Regions from separate parts of the Colwellia sp. BRX9-1 genome, predicted to be linked through region 2. Evidence: predicted binding sites of a transcription regulator. Region 2 holds the regulator's gene; each other region holds the start of a gene.

Evidence for each region. Region 2 encodes MetJ, which represses methionine synthesis genes. Its sites were predicted from a motif close to TAGACGTCTAGACGTCTA; they were not measured.
Region 1: a site for MetJ is predicted at 4,362-4,379, ahead of metA (homoserine O-succinyltransferase). Genes of this name have one in related genera too.
Region 3: a site for MetJ is predicted at 4,392-4,409, ahead of metK (methionine adenosyltransferase). Genes of this name have one in related genera too.

The regions. Positions count from the first base shown of each region.
Region 1 covers NZ_JACGVM010000027.1:30,997-37,535, forward strand. Annotated here, with positions in the region: gene metH (methionine synthase) at 1-3,170, opposite strand, end outside; gene metA (homoserine O-succinyltransferase) at 3,230-4,177, opposite strand; gene recA (recombinase RecA) at 4,632-5,669, opposite strand; gene mutS (DNA mismatch repair protein MutS) at 6,007-6,539, shown strand, end outside.
Region 2 covers NZ_JACGVM010000012.1:40,461-46,999, reverse strand. Annotated here, with positions in the region: gene H4J76_RS12180 (malic enzyme-like NAD(P)-binding protein) at 1-1,206, shown strand, start outside; gene H4J76_RS12175 (hypothetical protein) at 1,444-1,797, shown strand; gene metJ (met regulon transcriptional regulator MetJ) at 1,820-2,149, opposite strand; gene metB (cystathionine gamma-synthase) at 2,333-3,490, shown strand; gene metL (bifunctional aspartate kinase/homoserine dehydrogenase II) at 3,531-5,981, shown strand; gene H4J76_RS12155 (hypothetical protein) at 6,174-6,539, shown strand, end outside.
Region 3 covers NZ_JACGVM010000002.1:381,500-388,038, forward strand. Annotated here, with positions in the region: gene pepP (Xaa-Pro aminopeptidase) at 1-1,147, opposite strand, end outside; gene H4J76_RS04200 (UPF0149 family protein) at 1,162-1,731, opposite strand; gene zapA (cell division protein ZapA) at 1,917-2,225, shown strand; RNA gene ssrS (6S RNA) at 2,318-2,499, shown strand; gene H4J76_RS04215 (ABC transporter substrate-binding protein) at 2,716-3,417, shown strand; gene murI (glutamate racemase) at 3,521-4,369, shown strand; gene metK (methionine adenosyltransferase) at 4,500-5,687, shown strand; gene H4J76_RS04230 (rhodanese-related sulfurtransferase) at 5,779-6,539, opposite strand, start outside.

The DNA of each region.
Region 1 (6,539 bases), on a different contig from region 2:
GAGGTTTTATCCGCGATATAATCAGCCAAACAACGGTTAAACTGCCCTGCTGGTTTTTTACTTTGTTGACGTAATTGATGTAGTTTCATCAATTGCTTATCTCGGTTTTCATCTGCAAACAATATTAAATCGTCTTGTTGACGATGAGCTGGAAACAGACCAAAAACCGCTTTTGCCGTTAACTTTTTACTGTTAATAATATCGTCTAATAAAGCATTAGCATCATTAAATAGATTAGTTGCCTCTTCGCCGACCACTTCGTGTCGTAAAATAAGCGGATACTTGCCTGATAACTGCCAAGTCATGAAAAATGGCGTCCAATCGATGTAGTTTCGAATGACATTTAAATCAAGATTATCAAGTACCGTAATACCAAGTTTATTGGGTATTTTAGGGGTATAGTTTTCAAAACTTATCGGCGCAGCATTGGCGCGTGCATCTTCTAATGATATTAAGCTTGAACGTGGTCCTTTTTTATAATGACGCTCACGCACCCGCACATATTCATCATCTTGACGCGCTAAAAATGCAGCACGTTTCTCACTATCATCTGAAAGTAAGGTACTAACGACTGAAACTGAACGCGACGCATTAGGCACATATATCACCGGATGTTGATATTGCTGCTCTATTTTAACGGCAGTATGAGCTTTTGATGTTGTCGCGCCACCAATAAGTAACGGCAAGTCAAAATTAAGACGTTTCATTTCTTTAGCAACATGCACCATTTCATCAAGTGACGGTGTTATCAAACCTGACAATCCAATCACATCGACCTTTTCGGCTTTCGCCACACGCAAGATATCATCACAAGAAACCATGACACCTAAATCAATAATTTCGTAGTTGTTACATTGTAAAACAACACCGACTATATTTTTACCAATATCGTGGACATCACCTTTTACCGTTGCCAGTAATATTTTACCGTTTGATTTTATTTCAGTTTTTTCAGCTTCAATAAATGGATTTAAATGAGCAACAGCTTGTTTCATCACTCGGGCTGATTTTACCACTTGTGGCAGAAACATTTCGCCAGCACCAAATAAATCGCCAACGGTATTCATACCATCCATTAATGGTCCTTCAATAACATCAAGAGGTCGTTCAGCCACTAGCCTTGCTGCTTCAGTATCTTCGACAATAAATTCATTAATGCCTTTAACCAAAGAGTATTCTAAACGCTCTTTAATCGGTAGCTCACGCCAGGTTAAATCAGCCTTATTATTTTTGCTCCCCGCTTGCCCGCGATAAGACTCAGCCACATCAAGTAAACGTTCTGTTGCGTCGTCATCGCTATTTTGTATGACATCTTCAACAGCAAGGCGGAGATCGTCAGGAATATCTGAATAAATAGCTAACTGACCTGCATTTACAATGCCCATGTCCATACCATTTTTTATTGCGTGATATAAAAACACCGCATGAATCGCTTCACGTACTGGGTTATTACCACGAAATGAAAATGACACGTTAGAAACACCGCCCGAAATCATTGCATGAGGCAGGTTTTCTTTTATATCGGCAACCGCTTCAATAAAATCTACCGCATAGTTATTATGCTCTTCGATACCGGTTGCGACCGCAAAAATATTGGGATCAAAGATAATGTCTTCTGCAGGAAAGCCTATTTCATTGACTAAAATTTCATAAGCACGTTTACATATTTCATACTTACGTACCCGTGTGTCTGCTTGACCTTGTTCGTCGAAGGCCATAACAATAACAGCCGCGCCATAACGGCGTAATAGTTCAGCTTGTTTACGGAAGTTTTCTTCGCCCTCTTTCAAGCTGATTGAGTTAACAACTCCCTTGCCCTGAATACATTTCAAGCCTTCTTCTAAAATATCCCATTTAGAAGAATCAAGCATAATCGGCACTTTCGCGATATCAGGTTCACCGGCGATTAAATTCAAATAACGGATCATCGCCGCTTTCGAATCAAGCATGCCTTCATCCATATTTATATCTATAATTTGCGCGCCATTGGCAACTTGTTGCAGGGCAACAGCGACGGCTTGTTCATAATTTTCTTCGGTAATTAAGCGCTTAAATACAGCAGAGCCAGTAACATTAGTTCGTTCACCAACGTTAACAAATAATGAAATTTCCTCTATTGTTAACGCTTCAAGCCCAGACAAACGACAAGCAATTTTCCTTGCGCTGATTTCCCTAGGTTTTACATTGGCAACCGCATCCGCCATACCTTTTATATGCGCTGGCGTTGTACCACAACAGCCACCAATAATGTTAAGGAATCCCGACTCAGCCCACTCATTGACATGAACATTCATATCTTCGACGCTGAAATCGTATTCACCAAAGGCATTAGGCAAGCCTGCATTAGGATGAGCTGAAACAGCAAAGTCTGATATTCGACTCAATTCTGCCACATATTGTCTTAGTTCAACCGGACCTAATGCACAGTTCAAACCAAATGAAATAGGTTTTGCGTGGCGCAATGAATTATAAAAAGCTTCGGTGGTTTGCCCAGACAATGTTCTGCCTGATGCATCAGTAATGGTACCCGAGACCATTACTGGTAAACGTAACTGCAATTCATCAAAAACAGTTTCAACCGCAAAAATAGCCGCTTTAGCATTTAAGGTATCAAAGATAGTCTCAATAAGAATAATATCTGAGCCACCTTCAATCAGTGCTTTCGTTGATTCTATATAGGCATCTTTTAATTGATCAAAAGTCACATTACGATAAGCAGGATCGTTAACATCGGGTGAAATAGAACATGTTCTGTTCGTTGGCCCTAAAACACCGGCAACAAACCTAGGCTTATCAGGGTTTTTAGCGGTGAATTCATCCGCTGCTGCACGGGCTATTTGTGCCGCCGCTAAATTGATTGCCGCACTGTAAGACTGCATATCGTAATCTGCCATTGCGATCGTCGTGGCATTAAAAGTATTCGTTTCAAGAATATCAGCACCCGCTTCAAGGTATTCATAGTGAATAGCTTTAATTACCTCGGGTTGTGTAAGCACTAACATATCATTATTGCCTTTGACATCAAGATGCCAATCAGCAAACTGTTCACCTCGGTAATCTTGTTCTTCAAATTTGTAGGCTTGGATCATCGTCCCCATAGCACCATCTAAAATAAGAATTCTTTTTTGTATTTGTTGCTCAAGACGACTAAATGATGCTGATTTTTTCATACTATTTCTCTACTTTTACTTTCAAACTTAATTTAATGGCTAGATATATCCGACACTGTTTATATTTCTGCGTCTGGGTGTATTGCTTTAATATTTGTTGCGTCTAGCTTGTACGGTGTGATCTGATAGACATAATAGTTTAGCCAATTAGTAAATAATAAACTGGCATGACTACGCCATGAACTGTGTGGCACTTTTGTTATATCATCATTAATATAGTAATTATTGGGCATAACTGCATCAACATCAGCCTTAAGGTCACGTTGAAACTCTTCATCTAGCGTGGTTGAGTCATATTCTGGATGACCAGTTAAATAGACCTGCTGTTTATTTTTGCTCGCGACCACATAAACGCCTGCTTGTGGAGATTCAGCAACAATCTTTAATTCAGGAATTGATAGGTAATCAGACTTATCAATATATCCAAATCGTGAGTGTGGGACATTAAAAAATTCTTCAAAGCCGCGGGTAAGCTGTTCTTTTTGGTCAACAGGGCTATGCTGAAAAACACCAGATAATTTTTCTTTTCTTAAATGTCGTCGCAATCCATAGTGATGATATAGAGCGGCATGAGCAGCCCAACAAGAAAACATTGTTGAGGTGACATTTTCTTCAGCCCAATCAAATATTTCACAAATTTTATCCCAGAAGGTTACTTTTTCGTATTCCATTAACGCCAATGGTGCACCGGTTATAATTAAGCCATCGTATTGAGTATTTTTAATGTCATCAAAGAGGCGGTAAAAATTATCTAAGTGCTCTTTCGGCGTATGTTTGGATTCATTGGCGTGAATACGTACAAAATCGACATTTATTTGTAAAGGTGTATTAGACAATACCCGTAATATTTGAACTTCTGTTTCAATTTTATTAGGCATTAGATTGAGAATAGCGACTTTCATTGGGCGAATTTCTTGACTTGCCGCTCTACGCTCAGACATTACAAAAATATTTTCTTCACCTAAAATAGACAAAGCAGGTAATAAATCTGGAATTTTAATGGGCATAGCGTTTACCTAATCAAATAATGTCAAACAAGCATGAACACTTCGTTCTCTACTTTCATTTATTAACTTATATTATGGCTACCAATCAACATACAGGTTTCGACTAACTCGAGCACTACGAATGATAACGGATATATAAATATTATCATTTTATGGTACGTGTATTTTTAGCTATGTCAACATCTAAACGTATAGACGTCTATAATGTTTTTTACGTTAATATTATTTGTCATCTATAACCCTAGCGAGTAAATATTGGTGGAACTAACCTAATAGAGTGCTACGTAGAAAAAGGGGGGGTATTCGGGCAGTAAAGATGCTTAGGTAAAACACTATATCAGCCTATTAAAGAACGATGGCATAAGAGAGCAAAGTCATTAATTAGATATAAAAAAGCCACTGTAAATACAGTGGCTTAATAATTGTTTAAACTTTTATGTTTAATGTGTAATGTTTATTCTACAGCTTCTTCTTCTTTAGCTGGTTTTTCACTTGCTCTTACACTTTTAATTAACAGTAAGTCGCGTAAACGCTTATCAAGTTCTTTTGCCATTTCAGGTTTTTCTGCTAAAGATTTAGCCGCATTTGCTTTACCTTGGCCAATACGATCGCCATTGTAGCTATACCAAGAACCGGCTTTTTCAACCATGTTATGCAAAACGCCTAAATCAATTAATTCACCTAAGCTGTTAATACCTTCGCCATATAAAATCTGAAATTCTGCTTGTTTAAAAGGAGGCGCTATTTTGTTTTTAACCACTTTTACGCGAGTTTCGTTACCAATAATTTCGTCGCCTGCTTTTACAGCACCGATACGTCGAATATCTAAACGAACAGAAGCATAAAACTTAAGTGCATTACCACCCGTTGTGGTTTCAGGAGAACCAAACATTACACCAATTTTCATACGAATTTGGTTAATGAAAATAATCATGGTATTTGATTTTTTCAAGTTACCTGTCAACTTACGCATTGCTTGTGAAAGCATACGGGCTTGTAATCCCATATGAGAGTCACCCATATCGCCTTCAATTTCTGCTTTTGGTGTAAGTGCAGCAACAGAATCGACAACAATAACGTCTATAGCACCTGAACGCGTTAGCATGTCACAAATTTCCAATGCTTGCTCACCGGTATCAGGCTGAGAAACAAGTAATTCGTTGATGTTAACACCTAACTTTTCAGCATAAATAGGGTCAAGTGCATGCTCAGCATCAACAAAGGCACAAACCTTACCGTTACGCTGAGCTTCAGCAATAACTTCAAGCGTTAACGTTGTTTTACCACTTGATTCAGGACCATAAATTTCAACAACACGCCCAAGTGGCAAACCACCCGCACCGAGTGCAACATCAAGCGCCAATGAACCTGTAGAAATGGTTTCAACATCCATGGTGTTATTATCACCAAGCTTCATAATTGAGCCTTTACCAAATTGTCTTTCAATTTGACTTAATGCTGCTGCTAATGCTTTTTCTTTATCATCTTTCATGTTTGTTCCGCCGATGTTGCTAAGATTTCGTTTTGATGAAGCAAGTATACTGTATGACCGTACAGTATCAAGCTTTTTTACAACTATTTTAATTATATTATCAAAAACAAAACAAGGTGACTTTTAAGTAATTGATAAGTAATAAAATAACAAGCATCAATAACTTTTAACTATTACTCATCAAAAAGTTACTATTTATATTATCACGGTAAAATCCTTGCCTAAACTTTATCGTATCCAGTAAAAGTTTTAGTTAAATAAATAGAGTCTAAATTTGCCAGTTATGGCATAATTGCCACCTTACTCTTTCATTGAACTTATGAGTTACCGCATAGAAATGACGACAGCAAACTTAGACTTATCCTCACACACACCTATGATGCGCCAGTACTTAACCATTAAAGCTGAGTTCCCTCATATTTTAATTTTTTATCGCATGGGTGACTTTTACGAGTTATTTTTTGATGATGCGAAAAAAGCATCTGATTTGCTCGACATTTCATTAACCGCTCGCGGCAAGACAGGTGGCAATGCAATACCTATGGCGGGCGTTCCCTATCATGCGGTGGAAAATTATCTAGCAAAATTAGTACAACTGGGTGAATCTGTTGCCATTTGTGAACAAATTGGTGACCCAGCAACCAGTAAAGGCCCTGTTGAACGTAAAGTTGTTAGGGTTATTACCCCAGGTACGGTGAGTGATGAAGCATTATTACTTGATAAACATGACAACCTAATTGTTGCGGTAAGTGAAGGTCATAATAAGTCATCGCAACGCTTTGGGCTGTCTTATCTTGATATGACCAGTGGTCGCTTTGTACTGACTGAGCCAAATACCATTGAACAGTTACAAGCTGAACTACAGCGTTT
Region 2 (6,539 bases):
CAATTCCCAACACCTGGAAAAATAAGTGTTGAATTAACCACGGCCGCTGAAACTAGCCGTGATTTAGCACTCGCCTATAGCCCAGGTGTTGCTGAACCGGTTCGCGCAATTGCGGCAAATCCCGATGATGTTTACAAATATACGGGCAAAGGCAATACCGTCGCTGTTATTACCAATGGTACCGCTATTTTAGGGTTAGGTAATCTAGGTGGTATGGCGGCTAAGCCGGTAATGGAAGGCAAAGCATTATTATTTAAGCGATTTGCAGGTATTAATTCATTTGATATCGAAGTTAAACATAAGACAGTTGAAGAATTTATAAATACGGTCGCCAACATCGCTGACAGTTTTGGTGGTATTAACTTAGAAGATATTAAAGCACCAGAGTGTTTTGCTATTGAAAAGGCACTTATTGAACGTTGTAAAATACCGGTATTTCACGATGACCAACATGGTACGGCTATTGTTACTGCTGCTGGAATGATCAATGCCTTGGAAATCCAAGGTAAAAGTATTAAAGATGCCAACATTATTTGTCTTGGCGCAGGCGCAGCAGCGATTGCTTGTATGGAACTATTAATCAAATGTGGCGCTCAGCGCGAAAAAATCTACATGCTTGATACTAAAGGTGTCATTCACACCCGACGTGATGATCTTAACGAATATAAGCGTATGTTTGCTAATAATACTGATAAACGTACCCTTGAAGATGTTATCGATGGCGCAGATGTATTTGTTGGTGTTTCTGGACCTAATCTACTTTCTGCTGAGCATGTAAAATTAATGGCACCCAATCCAATTATCTTTGCTTGTTCAAACCCAGATCCTGAAATAAAACCCTCATTAGCGCTTGCTGTTCGTGATGATCTTATTATTGCTACGGGTCGCTCTGATTACCCTAACCAGGTCAATAATGTGTTATGTTTTCCTTTTATTTTTCGTGGCGCTTTAGATGTTCGCGCTAGAACGATTAACGATGAGATGAAAATTGCCGCTGTTCATGCAATTCGTGAATTAGCAAAGGAACCTGTTTCGCAAGAAGTGTTAGATGCTAGTGGTGAGAAAAGTTTGACCTTTGGTAAGGAGTATATTATCCCTAAGCCGATGGATCCACGTTTGTGTGGTCGAGTAGCGCTTGCCGTTGCTAAAGCGGCGGTTGAGTCTGGAGTGGCAGCCCTAGAATTACCTGAAAACTATATGGAATAATCAGTAGTATTTATTAATAACGCTGTAAAAGGAGAGCTCGACTCTCCTTTTTTTATTTATGACAAATAGTAGGTTATTAAGGGCAAGTGGTCATGGTGACTCCAAGGCATCGATGTATTAGCTGCATTATTACCTCTTGTACGTCATCTATATTCCTGAAAAATCATTAATACTTGCACCTCTGTAGACAATGTCACCGATGGCAAAGCATAACAATATTGAGTAGGACGAATAACAATGAAAACTTCAACGAAAGCCGTTTTACTCTCAGCACTTGTTTACCCGGGTATTGGCCAACTAATGTGTCACGCTTATCGACGGGCTACGTTATTTATTTTAAGTTTTTCTGTGACGGTATATTTGTATATTGAAGAAGTGATGAGGCAATATCAGCCACTTATTAATAAAGTTAAATCAGGTGACGTTGCGCTCAATAGCCAAGCACTGATCGCTGAGATGTCAAAAAATCCCATTATTGTTGACCCTATCTTAATGAGTACATTAACCTATACGCTATTAACTTGTTGGTTACTGGCTATTGTAGATGCTTACCGTATGGGCATAAAAAAAGACGCCAGAGCGTCTTTTTGAGGAAGTGTATTAAAACCCTAAGCTACTCGTCTTCAATTTCAAATTGACTGAAGTCGGTAATACCTTTTGCTATTAAGGCTTCGCGCACACTTTTAGGTAGCATCTCTGTATTGTCTTTTGTTAAATCGCCATCATCAGGAAGAGGCTGTCCGGTAAAAGCATGCAGAAAAGCTTCACATAACAATTCGCTGTTAGTTGCATGGCGTAAGTTGTTAACTTGCCGACGAGTACGTTCATCCGTTAACACTTTCAGTACCCGCAACGGGATTGAGACCGTGATTTTTTTAACTTGCTCACTTTTTTTACCATGTTCGGCGTATGGTTTTATATAATCGCCATTCCACTTTGCCATTTAATTACCTTTGTTTAGCTAAATTACTTTTTATAAGTTAGATTTTACTGGTTGTTGGCGTTGAGTCAATAACGAATGTGTAGAAGTTTAGAAGTCTAAAGTTCTTGACCGACAAAAGTAAAGCGTTTAGAGTTATAGACGTCCAAACATCTATTTGATTTTACTGCCCGATTGGAGCAAAAAATGACAAGCAAAAAACCAGCAACATTAGCTGTTAGAGCCGGCATTAATAGTGATGAACATCACGGTGCGGTTGTTCCTGCCATTCATTTATCGAGTACTTATGCTTTAAAAGGCTTCAACAATAAGCGCCAATTTGATTATTCCAGAACAGGCAACCCCACTCGAAGCACGTTTGCACAAGCTATCGCTGATTTAGAGCAGGGTGCTGTAGGCATTGTTACCAGCACAGGAATGTCAGCGGTGCACTTAATCTGTCAGTTACTGACAACAAAAGATACGGTTGTTATTCCACATGATTGCTATGGTGGAAGTTATCGCTTGTTTACTCACCTAGCAAAACGTGGCTTATTTAATGTGATTGTTGTTGATCAAAACGATGATCAAGCGTTAGCGCAAGCGCTTGAAAAAAAGCCAAGATTAGTTTTGATTGAGTCACCCAGTAACCCATTATTACGGCTGATTGATATAAAAAAGGTTACTCAAGCCAGTCATGCTGTTGGTGCTTTAGTGGCAGTAGATAATACGTTTCTTTCTCCCTTGTTACAGCAACCGCTATTATTAGGTGCTGATATTGTTTTTCACTCGACAACTAAATATATTAATGGTCATAGTGATGTTGTGGGTGGGGTGTTAGTAACAAAAGAAAAAGAACTGGGTGAAGAGCTAGCGTGGTGGGCAAATTGTATTGGTATTACGGGTTCACCTTTCGACAGTTATCTGGCATTACGTGGCTTAAAAACCTTACCACTGCGCATGAAACAGCATCAAGAAAATGCTAATGCTGTTGCAAAATACTTAGAAAATCATCGAGCGATTAACGCGGTATACTTTCCTGGTTTAAAAAATCACCCGGGACACGAAATTGCTAAGCGTCAGCAAAAAGATTTTGGCGCTATGATGAGTTTCGAAATAAAAGGTGGTGTTGAAGCGGTTAAAGTACTCTTTGACAACTTATCACTCTTTACCTTGGCACAGTCATTAGGTGGCGTTGAAAGTTTAATCAGTCATCCATCAACGATGACCCATGCAGGTATGGAAATTGAAGCACAAATTGCAGCGGGTATTACTCAATCTTTAATCCGAATTTCTGTGGGTATTGAAGATGTTAGTGATATTATTAATGACTTAGAACAAGCTTTATCGGCAAGCCAAATTTAAAGTTGTAGACTATTTTTAGTAGAAGAATTAATGAGTGAAAATGACACAGTCAAATACAGTAGAACAATTATCATCAGGGAATAATCAACTGGCGAAGCATGCTATTCATGTACATAAATTTGGTGGCAGTAGCTTAGCAACTACCCAATGTATTGAACGTGTGGTTGATATTATTCGTCAAAACTGTCAATTAAATGATTTAGTTGTTGTTTCGGCAAATGGAAACACTACGGATGACTTATTCAATATTTATAAACTCGCACTTGAAAAAAGTGACGAGCTGTTTTTGGCTATTGAAACACTAGAGAAATCACAAAGCACATTAATTGGTGAGTTATTGAACCCTAGCAGTGCAGCAGACCTTATCAAGGTTTTGTCTGATGATATAACACAATTAACGGCTTGGTTATCTGATCAGCCAAGCCAACACCATGCAGATATGTTGGCATTTGGTGAGCTGTGGTCGGCGCGTTTATTATCGGCGGTGTTAAGTGAAAAAGTTTGTCCAAGTTATGCTATTGATGCGCGTGACTTTCTGGTTATCAATAATGATAAAGACTGTGCAGTCGACAATCAGCAAAGTAGTCAAAATTTTCAGCAGAACTTACAAAAAGGAAAGTTGGCGGTTATTACTGGCTATATCACTAAAAATTCTCAAGGTGAAACCTGTACTTTAGGTCGTAATGGTAGTGACTATTCAGCAACAATTATTGCATCACTGTCGGGTGCGCTGAATGTTACCCTATGGACTGACGTTGATGGCATTTATAGTGCCGATCCTCGTATTGTACCACTTGCCCGTAAATTACATCGCTTACCTAATGGTGTCGCGAAAGAATTGGGCCGCTTAGGTAACCCGGTTCTGCATGCAAAAACCTTACAGCCGCTCACTAACCACAGCACACACCTTCATGTAGCAAGTAGCTTTGATCCTGAAATTTCTGGTACAGAGATAGGAAAATTTGGTCAAATTGCTAAACAGGAGTTGTCGGTTACCTCGCTTAACGATCTGTTACTGGTAAAATCGACCAGTTTAGCCGGTTCGTTTGGTGAACAAGCCAGTAATGAGTTTTCTGCGATATGTAGTGATGTTCAGCAAGGCTTTATGGTTATCCACCAAACACAACAAAAATTAGTGAGTCAGTGGCTGGCGAGTCATGATACCGAAGTATCATTCACACCAGTGTCGATTATAGCGATTGTTGGTCATAGTGTGGTAAATCAAGGTAATATCCAAGCGCGTTTTAAACGTGCCCTCAAACATACTCATGTACTGCAGGTGGTGAACTCGTTAAGTGAGCATAGTATTATCGCCATTCTTCAGCAGAGTTGTACCGGTGAGTTACTTAATAATGTTCATTATGATATGACTAAAGACGCTCGACACATAGGTGTTGTTGTTTCAGGGCTTGGTAATATAGGTCAACGATTCTTAGACTTGTTACCCGCGCAACTCAATCGAGTCTCTGTGTTAGAGAACGTTCATTTAGTCGGTTTAGTCACTTCTAAAAAAGCACTGCTTAATACCGATGGTATCGATGTTAATCAAGCAATGTCGCTTTATGAAAGAGATGCTACGCCTTGTGATAATGCTTTATTGATGTCGTGGTTAACGAACCATCCTTACGACGAATTAATTGTTGTCGATATCACCCCTAGCGAACATTTTAGTGATTTATACAGTGAGTTCTTTAAAGAAGGTATTCATGTTATTGGTGCCAATAAATGGGCGGCTTCTGCCAGTACCGCTCGCTATAATGACTTAGTATTAACCGCGGCTGAAAATAAAAGCTTATGGTTAGGCAGTACTACTGTTGGCGCCGGTTTACCGGTTAACTTTGCCATTAACGATTTATTGAAAAGTGGCGATAAGATAACGGAGATATCAGGAATTTTTTCAGGCACGCTTTCTTGGCTATTTGAAACCTACGATGCCAGTGTACCGTTTTCAACCTTATTAATGGATGCCTTATCACAAGGGATCACTGAACCCGATCCACGAGAAGATCTGTCTGGGCGAGATGTGCAACGAAAATTACTGATTTTAGCGCGTATGGCAGGTTTTGAATTATCACTTGATGATATTGAATGCGAAAATTTAGTGCCAGAATCCTTACAAGGGTTATCAACGACGGAATTTTTAGCAAAGTCAGCAGACTTGGACAGTTACTTTGCTGAACAACTCACTAGCGCATCTAAACAGCAAGCCTGTATTCGTTATATTGCAAAATTCTGTGTCAACGAACAAGGCCAATTGAGCGCTAAGGTTTATCTTGCGACGCTTGCTAAGAATGATCCCTTTGCCTCTTTAACTCCGGGTGATAATATCTTTTTAATTAAGAGCCATTGGTATCAAGATAACCCGCTTATTATTCGTGGACCAGGCGCGGGTCGTGATGTTACTGCGGGTGGCCTACATTCAGACTTAGTGAGTATTTGCCAGCAACTGGCCGGTAAAAAACACCAAGTTAAAATCAAAGGTCTAAGTTAAATTAGCTTAATCTAGCTATCATCATTATTACTACACTAGGCATTAATACGCTAAATGAGAAAAAGCACAACTTGTAGGTTGTGCTTTTTCTCAATCGATACTAATAAACACTTGTCTGTTATCGCATTATTAACTAGCATTTAGATAATTAAAAAAATTAGCTACTTAGCACAGGCACCAAGTTGTATTTACATGGAAAATAAAACCTATAGCGACAGCTATTTTACCAGCCAAGTAAAAAGTCTTTTAAGCAGAATTTATGGCCACAGCCAATTAAATGATTCCGTTCTTGATCGTGCGATTGAGTACTATGAAAAACAATCTTTTATTGAGCATAAGTTAGATGAACTCAAGCAAAATATTGAAAAAGTTAGTCGGCAAACAGCCACGGATAAAGCTAAAACTTTACGGGTAAGACTCGAACGTGAACAACGCAATTATTACGAGGAATTACGCTTTGAACGCAATGAGCGTCATCAACATCTCTATAAACTCTGTAAAGAGATCATCAAGTTGTCTGAGGGTGATTGCTTTGAAGACAGTAATCGTAAATCTAGC
Region 3 (6,539 bases), on a different contig from region 2:
TATCATTTGACTGATAATCACCAACGTCATGAACATCTAAACCCAACCAGTGCCCTAAACCATGAATAAAATACTTTTTACAGGCTTTATCCTCGATTAACAGAGCTAAATTCCCAGACAATATACCTAAACGATGTAAACCTGAAGTTAGGAAGTTATTCACTAAAACATTAAGCTCGGCAAAGGTTGCGTGTGGCTTTATTGCATCAATCGCTAAGTTCTGTGCATCTAGCACGAGTTGATAGACTTCTCGTTGTGCTAATGTGAACTTGCCATTTGCAGGAAAGGTGCGAGTAATGTCAGCCGCATAGCCGCTAAGTTCACCACCGGCGTCAATCAACACCAATTCATTATTTTTCAGTACGTCATCATTGTTAGTGTAATGTAAAATATTGCCATTATCACCACAGGCAACGATACTGCCATAAGCGGGGTGCCTTGCACCATTACTGGCAAATTCATGCAATATTTCCGCTTCTAATTGGTATTCAAATTTACCAATCGCTGACTGTTTCATCGCTCTGGCATGAGCCGCACCGCTAATAATATTTACTTGACGCATAATATCGAGTTCGCCGGCACTTTTGATTAAACGCATTTCTTCAATAATATTTCGACAATCAACCAATAGTGTCGGTGCTTTTACGCCAAGGCGGCTTTGCGCTTTAACCGCTGACAACCATGCATATATTTGGCTATCTAAGCGGGTACTTTTTCCTTGGCAAAACAACAAGTGACTTTTATCCGCAATATAATCAGGGAGGTATTGATCTATTTCGGTTAGTGGAAAACATTCATCTACACCATAATGCTCTACCGCTAACGTTTGTCCTACTCGCCTACCGTGCCAGACTTCTTGAAGGGCATTTTTCTCAAGATTAAATAAAATACTTTGTTGATTTTCTTCTCCCTTATCAGCAGATTTAATCAGCACTAAAACAGCATCAGGTTCGTTATATCCCGTTAGATAATAAAAACTTTTATCTTGGCAAAAAGCATATTCGGTATCGTTACTACGCGTGACTTCTTGTGCAGCGGAAAATATCGCAATAGAATTTTCTGGCATCGAAGCAAAAAATTGAGCACGACGTTGGATGAATTCTGCCAAAGGTAATAAAGTATTTTTAACTAAAGTTGATGTATTCATGACTTGATCTTTTTTTAGTGGACAGTATCTTCTGCGCTTTTACTTTCTGGCGGTGAGCCTAGCTCGGTAAAACACAATAAAGCAGAAATTCTGACATATTCAGCTATTTCAAAATAGGCTTGCTCGGTATCTTCGTCTTCTTCCATTTCGTCAGACAAATTAGAGATTTCAGCAAAATCAATAAGGACTTCTTTAACGTCTTCTGATAATACCGCTTTGTTTTTTTGTTGTAGGCCGAATCCTAAATTGAAGCCTTGTACCCAAACACTTAAGGCATGGCCACGTTCAACTATACTATCGTCATCATCGGGTAACGTTAATTGAAAACCATAAGAGTCATCAATAATGTCATGCCAAACTTTTGCAAACATTGATTTCACCAACGACTTAACGGCACGAGGTAAACCTTCGCCGTTGTTAAACAAGTCATTAATCATCACGATATAGTCCTCACTTTCAAAGGTAAAACCGGCACAAACTAAGCCAGTTAATACCCCATGTAATTCAGCGCCATGGACGGTAATACTTTCTGTTGTAAGAATTGCTTGCACTGAGGCAAAGTCTAAAGAGGTTTCGTTGGACATGTTTTAATCATCAATAAAATGCGTGAGTTAATGCAAGGTATCGTAACATTCACGCTTTTATGATGCTAGAGATTAAAAGGAGAAAACCCTAGAGAACGCTTGCATAGTGTACTGCTCATCGCTATAGTGCTCAGATATGTATATATTACTATTAATTAAGATGTTTTTGTGAGAATAAGCCTGTTATGAGTCAACACTCGGTTACCATTGAAGTTGCTAATAGAAGACTGAAGATTTCATGTCCTAGCGGGCAAGAGTCGTCTTTATTATTAGCCGCGGAAGAGTTAAACCAACGTTTGCTAACAGACAGTAAAACTTGTTCTATAAAGACACCTGAACAATCACTAGTAATGACTGCACTTAACTTATCTAATGATTTATTAGCTGCTCGTAAAGAAATTATCGATGAACGTGCTGCGATGCAAAGTAAAATTGATTTACTACAAGCGACTATCAAACAAGCTGTAATTTCCGAATACCTCAAGAAAGCCTGATTTTTCAGCAACCTCTGTTCACTAAAAAAACAAACAAACTTAAGTTACAAAAAAACACTTAAATCGCTTTGAAAAATTAGCTATACTAATTTCGTCTTCTGGGGTGTTTGTATGTTAACTATGTCCCTGAGCCGATAAGTTTTAACTAAGGAAGTTGATTATTAACTATTGTGCAAGCCCGGCTCGTATCGGGAAGCCTACGGTTGAAATGATACCTCCGCCCTGAACACCCGGTGTTCAGGACTAAAGTGGACTGCGGCACCTTGGAAGCATCCTTTTTAAAACCATCGCAGGTTTAAACATATTAGGCTTAGACCTGATACCTCCGCGCAGCACCTAACAACATCTTATTTATCAAATATTATTTATAATGTTACAGCTGAAATAAAGAATAAAAGGCTAACTTACTATATACTTAATACACTTATTGTTATTAATTAGCTTACTTGTTTATATGCCTATAAAATACCTTTGTGTAATGCTGTTGCTAATGCTGAATACTTCATCAAGTATCGCTAAGCAACTTGTTGTTACTGAGATATTACCGCCCTACCAATTCTATCAAGAGAATACTGCGCTAAGTGGATTCTCCGTAGAAGTCATGCAGGAAATATTCAAAATTACCGGTGATGAAATTGATTTACAAGTATTCCCTTGGGCTCGAGCTTATAAAACCGCACTTAACCAACCCAATACTCTTATCTTTTCACTATCTCGCACCAAAGTTCGAGAAAATCTATTTATTTGGGGCGGTAAATTAATGAGAGAAGATATTTATGCTTGGTGTTTACAAGAAAAATTTAAAACACCCGTCACTGATATAGAGCAACTTAAAAAATATAAATTGGCGGTCACTAATTCGTCAAGTACCGCTCAATATTTTCAGCAACAAGACTACCCCTTTATTTATACTGTCGTTTCACCAGAGCAAAGCTTACAGATGCTCTACCTTAATAGAGTTGATTTTATAACGGGAACAAAGAGCACCTTAGTGGCGCGAGCGAGTAAATTAAATTTAGAGGTAAGTAGACTAAAAAAAATTATACCTCTCTCAGTCGTTAATCATGACTTATATTTTGCTTTTAGTCTAAATAGCGATAAAAAGATTGTCACTAAATATACCAACGCTTATAAAATAATAGAGAAAAATGGCACTTTAGACAAACTGAGAAATAAGTGGCAAGTGCAGTAAACGCTACATACTTAGTAAATAATGGCTAGTGCGCTTTACTTTTATCTAAAAAATCAATATAACAAAGACGAATTTTATCAGTTAGTTAATAACCATAGACAACATGACCCAAAATCATCTAGCCAACAAATCAAAAAAACCACAAGGGCAAGTTTATGCTGACACACCAGCGATCGGTATTTTTGACTCTGGCATTGGTGGTTTGTCGATTGCTAAGTGTATCCATCAACATTTACCCAATGAAAATCTTATTTATGTGGCTGATAGTCAATTTGCACCTTATGGCGATAAGTCGTCAGCAGAAATTATTGAACGGGTAAATAAAATTGCTGACTGGTTGATTCGCCAACAGGTAAAAGCCATTGTTGTTGCCTGTAATACCGCAACAGTTAGCGCTATCGATCAACTGCGTTTAAGGGTTTCAATTCCAATTATTGGCGTTGAACCAGCGATAAAACCCGCTGCGTTGCACAGTAAAACAAAGAAGGTAGCCTTGTTAGTAACAGGGGCAACCGCAATAAATACTCGTTTTCTATCTTTAGTGAATAAGCATAAAAATGGCGCTGAAATTTATATTCAGCCATGCCCTGGCTTAGTAGAGCTTATCGAGCAAGGCCTTCATGAAAGTGAACAGTGCCTTGAAATACTGCATACTTTTTTGCAACCTCTTGTGCAAAGTAATATAGATACCTTAGTCTTAGGTTGTACACATTACCCCTTTGTTCGTTCGCTTATACAAAGAATTGTTGGTGATAAAATTACCATCATGGAAACCGCTCAGCCCGTAACGGATCAACTTACTCGGCAACTGGCAAACCAAGGATTATTGGCAAGTACTCTATCTATTTCACAACAACACTTTTTTAGCTCTAAGGTATCTAAGCAACAAGCCAAATTGATGTCAGTACTTTTTGGTCAGAATGTTACCCTTCAGCAATTTCCTGCTCTATAAATGAACAATTAATAATTATTTTTAGCCGTTTAGCCATCTAGGCGTAAAAAAACTAGAAAATAGTTAATCTTGCAGTTAGAATAACTCCAATTCGAAAATATTTTAAACTATTACATTTTTCTGAGGTTATATGTCTACTCAATTTTTCACTTCTGAATCAGTTTCTGAAGGTCATCCGGATAAAATCGCCGATCAAATTTCTGATGCGGTACTTGATGCTATTATCGCTAAAGATAAGAATGCTCGTGTCGCTTGTGAAACTATGGTGAAAACTGGTGTAGCTATTATTTCAGGTGAAGTTTCTACCACGGCATGGGTTGATCTAGAAGCGATTACCCGTAATGTTATCAGTAATATTGGCTATACTTCGTCTGACGTTGGTTTTGATGGTGAAACTTGTGGCATTATGAATTTAATTGGTCAGCAATCACCTGAGATTGCCCAAGGTGTTGACCGAGCAAACCCTGAAGATCAAGGTGCTGGTGACCAGGGATTAATGTTTGGTTATGCGACCAATGAAACTGAAACGTTAATGCCTGCACCAATATTTTATTCTCATCGTTTAGTAGAGCGTCAAGCTGAAGTGCGTAAATCAGGGGTCTTACCTTGGTTGCGTCCTGATGCTAAATCTCAAGTCACTTTTATTTATGAAGATAATAAGCCAGTAGCGATTGACGCGGTTGTTTTATCAACTCAACATAATCCAGAGATTTCTCAAGAAGATTTGCACGAAGCTGTGATGGAAAATATTATCAAAGCTGTGTTACCTGCCGAGTTATTAACTAAAGATACTAAATACTTTATTAATCCTACTGGCCGTTTTGTTATTGGTGGTCCGGTAGGTGATTGTGGTTTAACGGGTCGTAAAATTATTGTTGATACCTATGGCGGCATGGCTCGTCATGGTGGTGGTGCTTTCTCAGGAAAAGATCCATCAAAAGTTGATCGCAGTGCTGCTTATGCTGGTCGTTATGTAGCAAAAAACATCGTTGCGGCTGGTTTAGCTGACCGTTGTGAAATTCAAATTTCTTATGCCATTGGTATTGCTGAGCCAACGTCAATTTCAATTGAAACCTTTGGTACCGGTAAAGTCTCTGAAGCAAAATTAATTGAATTGGTAAGAGCACATTTTGATTTACGACCATACGGCATTACTAAGATGCTTGATTTGTTACACCCTATGTATCAGATGACAGCAGCTTACGGACATTTTGGTCGTGAACCTGTTGAAGTCACTGTTGGTGATGATACTTTTACTGCATTTACGTGGGAAAGAACTGATAAAGCTGACGCACTTAGAAAAGCTGCTGGTTTTTAGTTTTCACGACTAAACATCAAGGCTCCTAATAAAAAAGCGACTTAATAAGTCGCTTTTTTTATGTTCAAAGGGTAAATAGCAACCTAGCTCATCACGACTTAGTCGACTGTGCTTTTTTGCTGGCAACTTTATCTTTTCGTCGTTGTTCGATAACATCTTGAACATTGCCACCAATATGCTTTTCGCCTCGTTGGTTCGCTAAATTTATTTGACGCTCACGCTCAGCGAAACCACTGCGCTGCTCGTCGGTATACTTGTCATAACAACGATGACAACTCACACCTTTAACATAGTGTTCGCTTTGCATTTCTTCGCTTGTTATCGGGTAACGACAAGCAAAACATTGGTCGTACTGGCCTTGCTCTAAACCATGTCCAACGGCAACACGGCCATCAAAAACAAAACATTCGCCTTCCCACATTGAATTCTCTTGTTCAACTTCTTCTAAATATTTAAGCACACCTCCCTCAAGGTGGTAAACGTCTTCGAAGCCTTGCTCTTTCAAGTAAGCTGTTGATTTTTCGCAACGAATACCACCAGTACAATACATAGCCACTTTTTTGTGCTTATTTTTATCTAAATGTTGGGCAACATATTCTGGAAATTCACGGAACGTTTCAGTCTTAGGGTTAACGGCGTTTTTAAAGGTACCAATTTCAATTTCATAATCGTTACGCGTATCAATCAATAAAACTTCTGGATCTGAAATAAGCGCATTCCAGTCTTTTGGTTTCACATAAGTACCAACGGTTAATAATGGGTCAATGCCTTCAACACCCATAGTAACAATTTCTTTTTTTAATTTTACTTTGCTACGTTGAAAAGGGTTTTCATCAGCATATGAATATTTAT